Regions from separate parts of the Brachybacterium sp. SW0106-09 genome, predicted to be linked through region 2. Evidence: riboswitches for the same ligand, from Rfam matches in the RefSeq annotation. Region 2 holds a riboswitch; each other region holds the start of a gene.
What was found. A riboswitch is a leader RNA that binds a small molecule or an ion and turns the genes downstream of it on or off. The one in region 2 is predicted to bind thiamine pyrophosphate.
Positions count from the first base shown of each region.

Region 1: it holds a riboswitch for thiamine pyrophosphate, as region 2 does, so the genes downstream of both, Y09_RS07035 (YkoF family thiamine/hydroxymethylpyrimidine-binding protein) here and Y09_RS16070 (ECF transporter S component) in region 2, are expected to answer to the same signal.
Region 3: it holds a riboswitch for thiamine pyrophosphate, as region 2 does, so the genes downstream of both, Y09_RS04965 (3-oxoacyl-ACP reductase) here and Y09_RS16070 (ECF transporter S component) in region 2, are expected to answer to the same signal.

Region 1 is NZ_BCAK01000013.1:7,440-11,689, forward strand. It holds gene Y09_RS07025 (ATP-binding cassette domain-containing protein) at 1-57, opposite strand, end outside; gene Y09_RS07030 (ECF transporter S component) at 137-838, opposite strand; gene Y09_RS07035 (YkoF family thiamine/hydroxymethylpyrimidine-binding protein) at 835-1,572, opposite strand; TPP riboswitch at 1,610-1,718, opposite strand; gene Y09_RS07040 (protein-L-isoaspartate O-methyltransferase) at 1,768-2,376, opposite strand; gene Y09_RS07045 (MBL fold metallo-hydrolase) at 2,384-3,133, opposite strand; gene purS (phosphoribosylformylglycinamidine synthase subunit PurS) at 3,351-3,620, shown strand; gene purQ (phosphoribosylformylglycinamidine synthase subunit PurQ) at 3,620-4,250, shown strand, end outside.
Region 2 is NZ_BCAK01000058.1:107,162-111,411, reverse strand. It holds gene Y09_RS16080 (ankyrin repeat domain-containing protein) at 1-115, opposite strand, end outside; gene Y09_RS16075 (ATP-binding cassette domain-containing protein) at 128-2,185, opposite strand; gene Y09_RS16070 (ECF transporter S component) at 2,212-2,793, opposite strand; TPP riboswitch at 2,841-2,946, opposite strand; gene Y09_RS16065 (hypothetical protein) at 2,978-3,544, opposite strand; gene Y09_RS16060 (M13 family metallopeptidase) at 3,541-4,250, opposite strand, start outside.
Region 3 is NZ_BCAK01000007.1:15,971-20,220, reverse strand. It holds gene Y09_RS04975 (hypothetical protein) at 490-1,395, opposite strand; TPP riboswitch at 1,579-1,672, shown strand; gene Y09_RS04965 (3-oxoacyl-ACP reductase) at 1,886-2,689, shown strand; gene Y09_RS04960 (LLM class flavin-dependent oxidoreductase) at 2,689-4,059, shown strand; gene Y09_RS04955 (RimK family alpha-L-glutamate ligase) at 4,162-4,250, opposite strand, start outside.

The sequences.
Region 1 (4,250 bases), on a different contig from region 2:
CTCGAGCCCCTCGGCCACCAGCACCCGGGGCTCGCCGGCGGGAGCCGGTGCCCGCACAGGGCCCGGCTCCTGCTCCGGGGCCTGCCGATGCTCGGGGCCCTGCACCCGGCCTGGGGCCGCTCCCGCGGCGTGCGCCTCAGCGGACACGGCGCTCGGGGATCCGTGCCGCGCCCGCGGCACCGATCGCGAAGTCGGCGAGCACGCCGGTGCGCTCGAGCGCGCGGACGATCACCCGGGCCAGCAGACCGCCGAGCACGATCCCGGACAGCACCTGCACGCCGAGCCGGAGCGCGAGCAGGTCCTGGCCGTACCAGCCCATCCGGTACGCGGTCCAGAAGAACACCAGCCCCGCGCCGAGCGCACCGGAGGCGGCGAACACGCCCCAGCCGAAGCGGCGGTAGCGGGTCAGGGCGAAGGGCAGCTCGGAGCCGATCCCCTGCAGCGCCGCGGAGAGCAGCAGCAGGGGGCCGACGGGGCTGCCGAGGAAGACCACCTCGATGACCGCGGCGAGCATCTCGGCGAGGATCCCCACACCCGGTCGGCGCAGGATCGCGATCGCGACCGGCGCCACCAGCAGCCAGGAGCCGAACACGAGGTGCTGGGCGAGGTCCCCGGCCGGGCCCATCGCGATCGCCAGGCCGTTCCAGGCTTGCACGAACACCCAGTACAGGAAGCCGAACACGACGCCGAGCACCACCACGAGCACGAGCTCGCGCAGGCTCAGCGGGGTGTGGCGACGGGACGTGCCGGCAGGGGCGGTCGCGCCGGCGTCGGCAGGCGCCGCGGCGGGCGCTGCGGAGTCGTTCGCGGGCGCGGCGGTGCCGTGCTCCTCGGTCATCGCGCCTCCTCCCGGCCCTCGTCGCCGGCGGCCGGTGCGTCGGCGCCCGGTGCGTCGGCGCCCGCCGCGAGCTCCCGCACCTCGTGCGAGGGGCTGTTCAGCGAGAGCGTCAGGTGGCTGGTGACGTGCTGGACGCCGCGGCCGACGAGCAGCCAGCCGGCGAGCGCGGTGGCGATCACGTCGCCGGCGTCGCCCTCGAGCCGGGTGACGAAGTGCTCGGAGCCGCAGAAGGTGCCGAGCTCCTTCGTATGGTCGATCGCGGCGTGGATGTCGCGCATGTGGTCGGGGGCGGTGCCGTCGACGGCGACCTCGTCGGCCAGCGGGTACAGCGCCCACTCGGCGCTCGCGAAGCGTCCGGTGCTCCGCGGCTGCGGCACCTCGGTCGCGCGGGGGCCCGCGCCGCCGGGCAGCTCGCATTCCACCTCGCCGGGGCAGCCGCGCGAGAGGAGCACGGAGAGGGTCGCGTGGTGGCCGGTGCGGGCGAGCGCCTCGGCCAGGTCGATCAGGACGCGCTGGAGGTGGGCCTCGTGGCCGCCGAGATAGGTCGAGACGTCCCCGGTCTCGTGCACGAGGCCGGTGAGGTCCAGCCGGGAGAGGACGCCTTCGAGGATCCGGGCGTAGTCCTCGCTCATCACGGCGGCGGTGACGCGGGCGCCGACCCCGAAGCCGAGCGGGGTCGCGGCCGGGCCGCCGGAGGGGGCGGGCGCGGTGGGGGCGGTGGGCGATGAGGTCACGGTCCATGCCTTTCGTACGGGCACGGGCGCGCGGCGACGATCGCTCGGCGGAGCTCCCTGCGCCGGCATGATCCGGATCAGGTTCTACGGTCGGAGTTCGAGTACTCCCTCTCAGCCCGGCCTACCGGACTCCCGTGCACGCCCCGCACCATACCGGTCCGGTCCGGCGCACGCTCCTCGTGTCCGGCGCTGCGTTCAGCGGGTCGTCGGCGGGTCCTCGACGAGGGGGACGAAGACGTAGGCGCCGTGCTCGCTCGCGGCGACCTCCTCGCCGCGGCGCTCCAGGCGCAGCATCCGCTCGCGCACGGGGATCACCATCACGCCGCCGTCCGCGAGCTGCGCGATCAGGCTCCGCGGCACGGCGTCGGCCTGCGCGGAGACGAGGATCCGGTCGTACGGCGCGCCCTCCGGCGCGCCGAGCACGCCGGGGTGCGCGAGTCGGATCTCGGCACTCGCCGTCCCCGCGTCCGCTGTCCCGGCGAGCGCGGCCCGGGCCGGGCTGATCAGCTCGGCGCGCCGCTCGACGCCGATCACCCTCCCCTCCGGTCCGCACAGCCGGGCGAGCAGCGCCGTCGTCCATCCCGATCCCGCGCCGAGGTCGAGCACTCGCTGCCCCGGTCGCACGTCGAGCAGGGCGAGCATGTTCCGCACCGTCGTGGGCTGGGAGTTCGTCTGGCCGTGACCGATCGGCAGGGGCCGGTCCTCGCCGGCGAGCCGCCGCAGCTCCTCGGGGAGGAACCGTTGCCGGTCGGTCGCCGCGAGCGCCTCCTCGAGGCGGCGCTCGCTCTCGGCCCGGTGCGACATGGCGCCGTCAGCTCCCGGCGACCTCGACGACGCCGTCCTCCGGCCAGTCCCGCACCTCGGTGCCCTCGGGGGCGAGGTTCGTGGCCTGGCGCAGGTAGATCGGTCGTCCGAGGTCGCTCGCGACCGCGTCGTGGACGGGCAGGGCGAGCCGCGGGCCGACGGCGCGGAGGAACTCGATGGTCTCGGACATCTTCGACCAGGGCGCGGTGACGGCGAAGGCGAGGACGTCGATGCCGTGGAACTCGGGGACCGGCTCGAGGGAGTCCCCGGTGATGCCGAGCCGCGGCCCGTCCCCGGCGGACAGGACGATCCCGCAGTTCCCGATCCGCGGGATGTCGGGGTGGATGATGGCGTGGCGTCCGCCGACGGCCTCGAGCCGCAGCGACGGGTGGTCGCCGACGGGCGTGAAGCGGTGCGCCTCCCCCGCCGCGAGCGGGATCACCCGCTCCTGCGCGACGAGGGGCCCGCCGCTCCCCTCGTCGCCGCCGTCGGAGGCATCGGCGGCGGTGAGCACCCGGGCGGTCTCCGGCTCGGCGATCACCTCGGCGTCGGACGCGGCGGCGAGCACCTCGCCCAGCAGCGCGGGGTCGACGTGGTCGGGGTGCTGATGGGTGATCACCACGGCGTCGAGGCTCGAGAGCTCCTCGGCGCCCAGGCCCCGCACCGCATCGGCGCTGAAGCCGCCCGGATCCACGAGCAGGCGTCGCCCGGCGGTCTCCACGAGCAGGCAGGAATGGACGAGGTGGCGGATCTTCATCGGGTCCTCCCGGGGGTCGAGGTCGCGTGCCTCGAACCTAGTCCCCGTCGGCCGGGACGTGCCAGGGCCGCGGGGGCGTCCGGTCGGGAGGACACCGCCGTGGGCGCCCCGTCGGCACGGCCGCGTTCCTCGGTACGATGGGGCCCTCGGGCCGCGCCCGAGCACCAGCCCCCGGCACGCCGCCGCGCGCGCCACACGTCCCCTCAGGAGTGCCCCCATGCCACGTGTCGTGGTCCACGTCATGCCGAAGCCGGAGATCCTCGACCCGCAGGGCAAGGCGGTCGCCGCCGCGCTGCCCCGCCTGGGCTTCGAGGGCATCGCCTCGGTGCGCCAGGGCAAGCGGTTCGAGCTCGAGGTCGAGGGCGAGGTCACCGACGAGGTGCTCGCCTCCCTGCGCGAGGCCGCCGAGACCCTGCTGTCGAACCCGGTGATCGAGGACGTCGTCTCGATCGACGTGGAGGACCCCTCCGCGAAGGGCGCGGCCTGATGCGCATCGGTGTGGTGACCTTCCCCGGCACGCTCGACGACCGCGACGCGCTGCGCGCCGTGCGGCTCGGCGGCGCCGAGCCGGTCGCGCTGTGGCACGGCGACGATTCGCTGCACGAGGTCGACGCGGTCGTGCTGCCCGGCGGCTTCTCCTACGGCGACTACCTGCGGGCCGGGGCGATCAGCCGCTTCGCCCCCGTGATGGACAAGGTGGTCGACGCCGCGAACGGCGGCATGCCCGTCCTCGGCATCTGCAACGGCTTCCAGATCCTCTGCGAGACGCATCTGCTGCCCGGCGCGATGATCAAAAACGCGCACCGTGCGTTCATCTGCCGCGACCAGCCGCTGGCCGTGGAGAACAACCGCACCGCCTGGACCTCCGGCTACGAGGCCGGCCAGGTCATCCGGGTCCCGCTGAAGAACCAGGACGGCCAGTACGTGGCCGACGAGCGCACCCTGGCCCAGCTCGAGGACGAGGGCCGTGTGGTCTTCCGCTACGCCGCCGGCGCCACTCACGGCCCGGCCGGCTTCGAGCAGAACCCCAACGGCTCGCGCCACGACATCGCGGGCGTCACCAACGCCGCGGGCAACGTCGTGGGCCTCATGCCGCACCCGGAGCACGCGGTCGAGC
Region 2 (4,250 bases):
CCGGCGCGCCGTTGTCGAGGAAGGCGCGCACGGTCTCGGCGTCGCCCTTCCGGGCGGCGTCGAGCAGGGTGTTGGCGAGCTCGATGAGCTCGGGATCCAGGGAGTCGTCGGTCATCGCCCCAGCGTATTACGCGGGGCCGACGAGCAGCTCGGCGATCAGCGGCCACACCAGCAGCCCCGCCGCGATCAGGACCCCCAGCAGGTCCGCGGGTCCGACGGGGCTCGGCGCCGCCCAGGTGCGGTGCGTCGCGGTCGCGAAGCCGCGGGAGTCCATCGCCAGGGCCTGCTGCTCGGCGCCGCGCAGCGTGTCCACGAGCAGGGCGAGGGTGGCGCCCGCGAGCACCCGGGGGGAGCGGGGACCGCCGAGGCCGCGGCGAGTGCGTGCCTCGAGGATCGCAGCCCACTGCCGGCCCAGATGCCCTACCCGCACCAGCGCGATCACGGAGGCGGCGACGGGCCGTCCGGGCAGGTGCAGGCGCTGGCCGAGCGCGTCCCCGAGCGGGGTGGGGCGCACGGAGGCGAGGGCCAGCACCCCGGGGGCGACGAAGGCGGTGATCCGCGCGGCCTCCTTGAGGCCGACGAGCCATGCCTCCCCGGACAGCGCCGGCGCCTCGCCCAGCAGCGCCGTGGTCCAGGCGAGCCCCGCCGCGGAGAGCACGATCGGGAGCAGGCGCAGGGCCGCGCCGCGCAGGCTCCGCACCGCCAGCGGGGCGAGCAGCACGGTCGGGGCGAGGGCGAGCAGCCCGCCCTGCCAGCTCTGCACGGCGAAGGAGCCGATCGCGGCGAGGATCCCGATCAGGCTCAGCGTCAGCGGGTTCAGCGCGTCGGCCGGGACCCGGCGGGGCGCGGGCGTGGGGACCGCGTCCGGTGCCGGGGCGGGCAGGTCGTGGCGCGCGTCGGCCGCGGCGACGAGGAGCTCGTCGTGGCTCGCGGCGAGCACCGCCGTGCCGCGGGCCCTCGCCTCGCGCAGCAGCTCCAGCACCTCGCGGCGCCGCCGGGCGTCCAGGCCCACGGTCGGCTCGTCGAGCACGAGCAGGCCGGGCCGCTGGGCGAGGGCCGCGACGATCGCGAGACGGCGCTGTTCGCCGCCGGAGAGGCGGTGGGGGTGGGCGCCGGCGAGCGGGGCCAGGCCCGCCCGCTGAAGGAGCTCGTCCGCGAGGTCCTCGTCCGTGGCCCAGGGGGAGGCGAGGACCTCCTCCCGCACGGTCGTCGCGACGAAGGAGTGCTCGGGGTCCTGGGGGACGAGGGCGATTTGGGAGGGCTCGGGGCGGGACACGGCGCCCGCTCCCGGCTCCGTCGCGCCGACGAGGACGCGCAGGAGGGAGGTCTTGCCCGCACCGGACGGGCCGGTCAGCGCGGTCAGCCGCCCAGCGCGCAGCTCGAGGTCCTGCGGTGCGGTGAGTCCCCGGGCGGGCACGGTGACGCCGCGCAGCGCGGCGACGGTCTCGCCGGGCCCGACAGGGCCCGGTGCCTCCTCGGCGGCGGCCTCCTCCTCGAGCACTCCCGCCTCGATCAGCACCTCGCGACGGTGGGAGAGGAGCTGGTCCGGATGCCCGTCGGCGAGCACCCGGGCGCGGGAGCCGAGCACGATCAGCCGGTCCACGTGCGGCAGCCAGGGCCCGATCCGGTGCTCGGCGACGACGAGGGTGCGGCGGCCCGTGACCGCGAGGATCGCCCGGCGCACCTCCTCGGCCGTCGGGGCATCGAGCATGGAGGTCGGCTCATCCAGGAGCAGCAGGTCGGGGCGCAGGGCCAGCGCGCCGGCCAGCGCGATCCGCTGCTGCTGGCCGCCCGAGGCGTCCAGCGGCGCCCGTTCGGGGTCGAGGTCGACTCGCGCTGCCTCGAGCGCCCGGGCGGCGCGCTCGGTGAGCTCCGGCCGGGGCAGTCCCGCGTTCTCCGGTCCGAAGGCGGCGTCGCGGGCGACGGTCGCGCCGACGAGGGCGTGCACCGGGTTCTGCAGCAGCAGGCCCCGCTCCCCGGGCCGGCTGGGCGCGGGGACGAGCCCCTCGCCGTCCCCGTCCTCGGGGTCCAGCAGCCCGGCCAGCGCCCGCAGCACGGTCGACTTCCCACTGCCGCTCGCCCCGGCCAGCAGCACTCGCTGCCCGGGCGGGATCTCGACGTCGAGCCCCTCGATGGTCGGCTCGCGCCGGCTGAGCGGCCGCCAGCGCAGCCGGTCGACGTGCACGGGCGCCGCCGGGACGGTCCCGGTGCTCAGGCCTCCACCGCGCGGGCCGCCTCCCGGCCGGAGGCCAGGGAGTCCACCGCGCCGGTCGCGATCAGCGCCCGGCTCGCCGCCCAGCCCAGCACCCCGCACAGCAGCGCCCCCGAGAGCAGGAAGAAGGCGAGCATCGTGCCGGAGAAGGCCCAGCTCATCTCCTGGTAGTAGGCGACCTTCTCCCATCCCCATTCGAGCAAGGCAGAGAGCACGCCGCCGAGCACCGCCACGGGCAGGGTGAAGCGCCGGTAGCGGGTGAGCAGGAAGGCGAGCTCGACTCCACCGCCCTGCATGAGACCGGACACGGCGGTGCCCCAGCCCCACTGGCTGCCCAGCAGCATCGAGAGCACGGCGGCGACCATCTCCGCGAGCAGGGCGGCGCCGGGCTTGCGCACCAGCAGCGCGGCGAGCACGGCCGGCAGGAACCAGATCCCCGCCAGCAGCCCCTCGGCAGGCTTGAACGCCGCGGTCAGCGGGCCGATCAGGGTGTAGAGCTGGCCGTAGCCGAGGAAGGCGACCCCGAAGGCCGCCCCGATCAGCACGGTCACCAGCAGATCGACGGTGCGATAACGGGTCATCACGTCTCCTCCCAGGTCCTGGAAGGGGCGCGGAGCACCGGCGGTGCTCCACGGAAATCCCGACTCCCTACGCCGGTGCGAGCCGGATCAGGTTCGAGGGTCTGCGCCGTCGGCGCACTCTCAGCACCGGACGGTGCTCCCCTGTCAGTGGATGACGAGCAGACAGTCTAGCCCAGGAGCACGCTCAGCGGCGGGCACGGATGGCCTGGTCGATCGCATCGGCGGCCGCCTGGGGGTCGACGGGGGAGAGGATGTAGCAGGTGTCCTTCGTCCCGATGATCTCCACGCTCGTGCCCGGCCGGGTGACCAGCATCCGATAGGGTCGCTGCTGCTCGGCGAGGGTGAAGATCTTCCGCCGGCCGACGGGGGTGAGCTCCTCGGGCTTCGGGGTCATCGCCCTCCCGCGCCGCCAGCCGTAGCCGCCGAGGGCGACGCCCACGGTGCCGGTGGGAATCTCCCGCAGCTGCACGGTGCGGAAGTCCTCGATCGGCCAGACCCGGCGGGGGAGGAAGCCGCCGAGGCTGACGGTGACCCCGTGCTCGTCGACCACGAAGCGGGTGGCCTGGCCCATCCACGTCCACAGCGCCAGCAGCGCGAAGGCGGCGAGCACCGCGATCGCACCCGGAGCCGATCCGCGCTGCAGCAGCAGGCCCGACACGATCAGGCCCGCCACCACGGTGACGACGACGCGGGTCCAGCCCACGGAGGAGGGCACCGTCCGCCCGACGTGGAAGGGCGCATCGGGCCTCACCAGATGCTCACCCGCTCCTCGGGAGCGCGGTACATGCCATCGCCCTCGCGCACGTCGAAGGCCTCATGGAACTCGTCGAGGTGCCCGGCGACCGTGTTGCAGCGGAACTCCATCGGCGCGTGGAGGTCCACGGCCAGGCGGCGGATCGCCTCCTGGGGCCGGTTCCGGCCCCGCCACACGGTCGCCCAGGACCAGAACACGCGCTGCAGGCCGGTGAGCCCGTCGAGCTCGGCCGCGGCCTGCTCCTCGGAGCGGCTGGCGAGATAGGCCTTGACCGCGATGGAGAGCCCGCCGAGGTCGCCGATGTTCTCGCCGATGGTGAGGGCGCCGTTGACGCGGTGGGAGTCGTCGAGCTCGCGCGGGGAGAGCTCCGAGTACTGCGCGATGAGACGGGCGGCGCGGGCGTCGAAGGCCTCGCGATCCTCCGCCGTCCACCAGGAGACGAGGTTGCCGTCCCCGTCGTACTTCGAGCCCTGGTCGTCGAAGCCGTGGCCGACCTCGTGGCCGATCACCGCGCCGATCCCGCCGAAGTTCACGGCGTCGTCGGCCTCCGCGTCGAAGAACGGGGGCTGGAGGATCGCGGCGGGGAAGACGATCTCGTTCCGGCCGGGGTTGTAGTAGGCGTTGACCGTCTGCGGGGTCATGTGCCACTCGGTCTCGTCCATCGGCCCGCCGACCTTCGAGAACTCGAAGTCCGCCTCGAAAC
Region 3 (4,250 bases), on a different contig from region 2:
GCTTTACCCCTCAGGGGTACGGAGTTGGAACGTGGACCCAGCTTGTCCTCAGCCTCTCGGGTGGCGTGGAGAGTGCTGAGCTTCCTGGCTGGGGGTATCAGGGACAGGTGCACGTGCCCGTGACTGAACCTCCTTGGACGGACTCGGACTGTCGAGTCCGGAGAGGTGCTCCGCGGGGAAGCATGCGCGGTAGCGGTTCCGGAAGGGTAGCGCGGGCAGGGTTGGGCGGTCGGGGATCAGGGTGTTGCTCTTGAGATCGCTGTAGAGAGTGGCGAGAGGGCCAGACCAGTAGTCAGCGGTCTTCGCGTCGAGAGCACCTGGCTGGCCGCTGCGGCGGGACAAGGCGGTTTTCGCGGCGGCGGCTCGGTTGCCTTCGTGGGATTGCTGGTCGAGGAGGGTCAGCGCGCTGTTGGAGAGGACGTAGGGAAGCGCGTCGATGCCGATGGGTACCCCGTTTGGAGGGGTGAGCTGGTAAGTGAAGTCTCCGCTTCAAGGCGGCTGCCAGCTCAGCGGTCTGCCGAGTCGCAGGGGGCTGGAGTGGTCGAGGATCCGGAAGGCGGCCTCGAACAGCTCCATCTGCTCGGCGTCGAGCTCCTCGCGCCGTTGCCTCCATTTGGCGTGATGATCGGCGGGGACGGCGAGGGGACGCGGGGCGAAGTAGGCTTCGCCGCCGGTGAAGAGCTCCCAGAACCGCCGTTGTACGGCGAGTATGGGCGTCTCGTGCCGGGGATGGGCCGAGGTCAGGGCTTGCGAGAGCAGGCGGAGGTCGTCGGCGAGGATGCGGCGGTGGCGGTAGTGGGCCCACGGCGGGTGCGCCTGAAGTTCGTCCAGGAGCTGTTCGAGTTGGCTCAGCAGGGTGGGCCAGGTTCCGTGGGCGCGTCTGGCGCGGATGCGTCGGGCGAGGGTGGAGGGGAAGGCGCGGGGGAGGCCTAGGTCGACGGTGAGGTGCGACCAAGGGCGACTGGTGCCGATCCGGGCCAGTAGAAGGGAGATCTCTGCGTGGGCCATCGGATCGGACGCATCGAGTTGGGGCAGCGAGCCGGTCCAGATCGCCTGGGGGATGTGCGCGACGGTCAGCGGGCGCCCGGTCGAAAGATGTTCGGGCAGCAGCAGGTGCCGCGAGGCGGCGCGTAATGCATGCGGTGGCAGCGGGTGTCGGGGATGGGCGGCGCCGGTGCGGAAGGCGAGTTGGCTAGTCGCGGTCAGGTGCTCGCGGTGGTGGCCGAGTTGCAGCGCTCCGAGCAGGGGATTCTTGACCGGTGGTGTCGACGCGGCCTGCAACGTGATGGGGGCTTTCGGATCGGTGGGCAGCACCAGTTGCTGGAGTCGTTCCCCGCCCTGAACCGGGTCGGTGGCTTCGATGACGATGAGGGTGTCGGCCAGCCCCGCGGCCACCGGCTCGTCATCTCGGCCCGCCACGCTGTCGTCGTCACCCCTCGGACGTCGAAAGGCCCGTCGTGTCCACCGCTCGCTCCTCCCGGTGCGCCCGCCCCGGAGGCGGACGTGCCGCAGCTCCACGAGCTGGGAGGCAGCTCGACGAGACCGGGAGCGCCCAGCGGCCGGCGGCGGGTACAGTCGGTGATCGACACGGGGTGCCCCGCCAGGGGCTGAGAGCACACCCGGAGAACCTGATCGAGTTCATGCTCGCGGAGGGATGTCGTCGATGCGCTGTGCGCTGTCGCCCTGCAGGCCACGGTCCTGCGGGCCAGGGCCGTGCTGGTCGCGAACCGGCACGCCGCCGCCCTGCACGCCGCCATCCCCTCTCCCGGTCCCCGTGTCGCCTCCCGCGCAGCGCCGCGCCCCGATCCGGCCCTGCTCCGACCGCGACACGTCCCTCCCGCTCGGCGGCGGGCGTGCTCGCATGCCCTGAAAGGACCGCACGACCATGACACCCTCCACCCCGACCACCCGCGCCTCCCGTACCGCCCCGCCGCTCTCCGAGCAGGTCGTCCTCGTCACCGGCGGCGCTCGCGGCCTCGGCCGGGCCCTCACCGAGGCGTTCCTCCGCGAGGGAGCCAGGGTCGTCATCGACCACCTCACCAGCGAGGCCGCCGCCCGGGAGATCGCCGACGCGCACCCCGGCCGGGCGATCGCCGTGCGCGCCGACGTGCGCGAGCGCGACCAGGTCGAGGCCCTGTTCGCCCGGGCCGAGGCCGAGTTCGGCGACCCCGTCGACACCGTCGTGAACAACGCCCTGGCCGGCTTCTCCTTCGACGGGGACGCCCGCGCGAAGGCGCACGAGATCGGCTACGAGGCCTTCGCGGGACAGTTCTCCGGCGCCGTGCAGGGCGCGCTGCACACCATCCAGTCCGCCCTGCCCGGCTTCGACCGCGCCGGCTCGGGACGCGTCGTCAACATCGGCACGAACCTCCTCCAGCACCCCGTCGTGCCCTACCACGACTACACCGCGGCGAAGGCGGCGCTGCTGGCCCTGACCCGCACCTTCGCCGCCGACCTCGGTCCCCGCGGCATCACGGTGAACATGGTCAGCGGCGGCCTGCTGCGCACCACCGACGCGAGCTCCGCGACCCCGGAGACGGTGTTCGACGCGATCGCCGCGAGCACCCCGCTGCGCTCTGTGACCACGCCCGCCGAGCTCGCCGACGCCGTGCTCCTCCTCGCCTCGCCCTGGGCACGGGCGATCACCGGGCAGAACCTCGTCGTCGACGGCGGGCTGGTGATGGACTGATGGTCACCCACGGCCATGCCCATGCCTCCGTGACCGGCGCCGCCCGCCGCCCGGTGCGACTGAACCTGTTCGCCCATGCCTGCGGCCACCACTCCGCGGCCTGGCGTGCGCCCGGCTCCTCGGTGGAGCGCCTCGCGGACATCACGTACTGGGAGGAGCTCGCGCGGATCGCGGAGCGGGGCCGGCTCGATGCGGTCTTCCTCGCCGACGGCCAGTCGATCGGCACGGCCGGCGTCGAGCGCGGTCCCGCCTGGATGCTCGAACCGCTCACCGCGCTCACCGCGATGGCCCGCGCCACGGAACGGGTCGGGCTGGTCACGACGGTCTCCAGCACCTTCTGGGACCCGTTCCACGCCGCCCGGCTGCTGGCGAGCCTGGACCACATCTCGCGCGGCCGGGCCGGGGTCAACGTCGTCACCTCGATGACCGACGAGGAGGCTCGCAACCACTCCATGACCGCCCTGCCGGGCCATGCGCAGCGCTACGCCACGGCGGGGGAGTTCCTCGAGGTGCTCCAGGGGCTGTGGGAGTCCTGGCCGATGGACAGCATCCTCGCCGACCCGGACGGCGCCTACGTAGACCCCGCTCTCCTGCGTCCGCCGCTGCATCGCGGGGAGGCCTTCGCCGTCGACGGGCCCTTGAACGTGCCGACCCCGCCGCAGGGCCGCCCGGTCCTCTTCCAGGCCGGGGCCTCGGAGCCCGGGCGCGCGCTCGCCGCCCGCCACGCCGAGGGGATCTACGCCGTGGCCTGGGATCTCGCCTCCGCCCGCACCTATCGCAACGACATCCGCTCCCGCGCGGCGGCGCTCGGACGCGACCCCGACGCCCTCGCCGTCATGCCGGGGCTGGTCCCCTACGTCGCCTCGACCGAGGAGGAGGCTCGACGCCGCAAGGCCGAGCTCGACGCCCTGCTGCCCGTGCAGGACTCGCTGCGCCAGCTCTCCTTCTTCGTCGGCCAGGACACGTCGGACTGGGAGCTCGACGCCCCGGTCCCGCCGCTGCCGCCGCTGGAGGAGTTCACCGGGCCGAAGGGCCGCTACGCCACGGTGCTGCGCATCCTCGAGATCGCCCGCCCGACCGTCCGCGAGCTGCTGGGGCTCCTCGCCGCAGGCGGTGGCCACGCGACCGTGATCGGCAGCCCGGAGCAGGTGGCAGACGAGATCGAGCGCTGGGTCGACGCAGGAGCGGCCGACGGCTTCAACCTCATGCCTCCCACCCTGCCGGGCGGCATCGAGGAGTTCGTCGACCAGGTGGTGCCGGTGCTCCAGCGGCGTGGGCGCTTCCGCCGCGAGTACGAGGGGACGACCCTGCGCGACCATCTCGGCCTGCCGCGGCCGCCGCAGGGAATCCCGGCGCCGACGGGGAGCTGACCGACGCTGGCGAGCGGCCGGTCGGACGGGACCGCTGAGGGAGGGGACGGGGCCTGTTCGCGGCGCCGGCCCCTCCCGCGGAAGGGGCGTCGCCCCGAGCCCTCAGAGCGAGCGCTCGGGCTCCGTCGCTCGGACCCGCCCCAGGATCGCGTCGACGAAGAGCTCCGTCACCTCCGGAGCGAGGTGCAGGT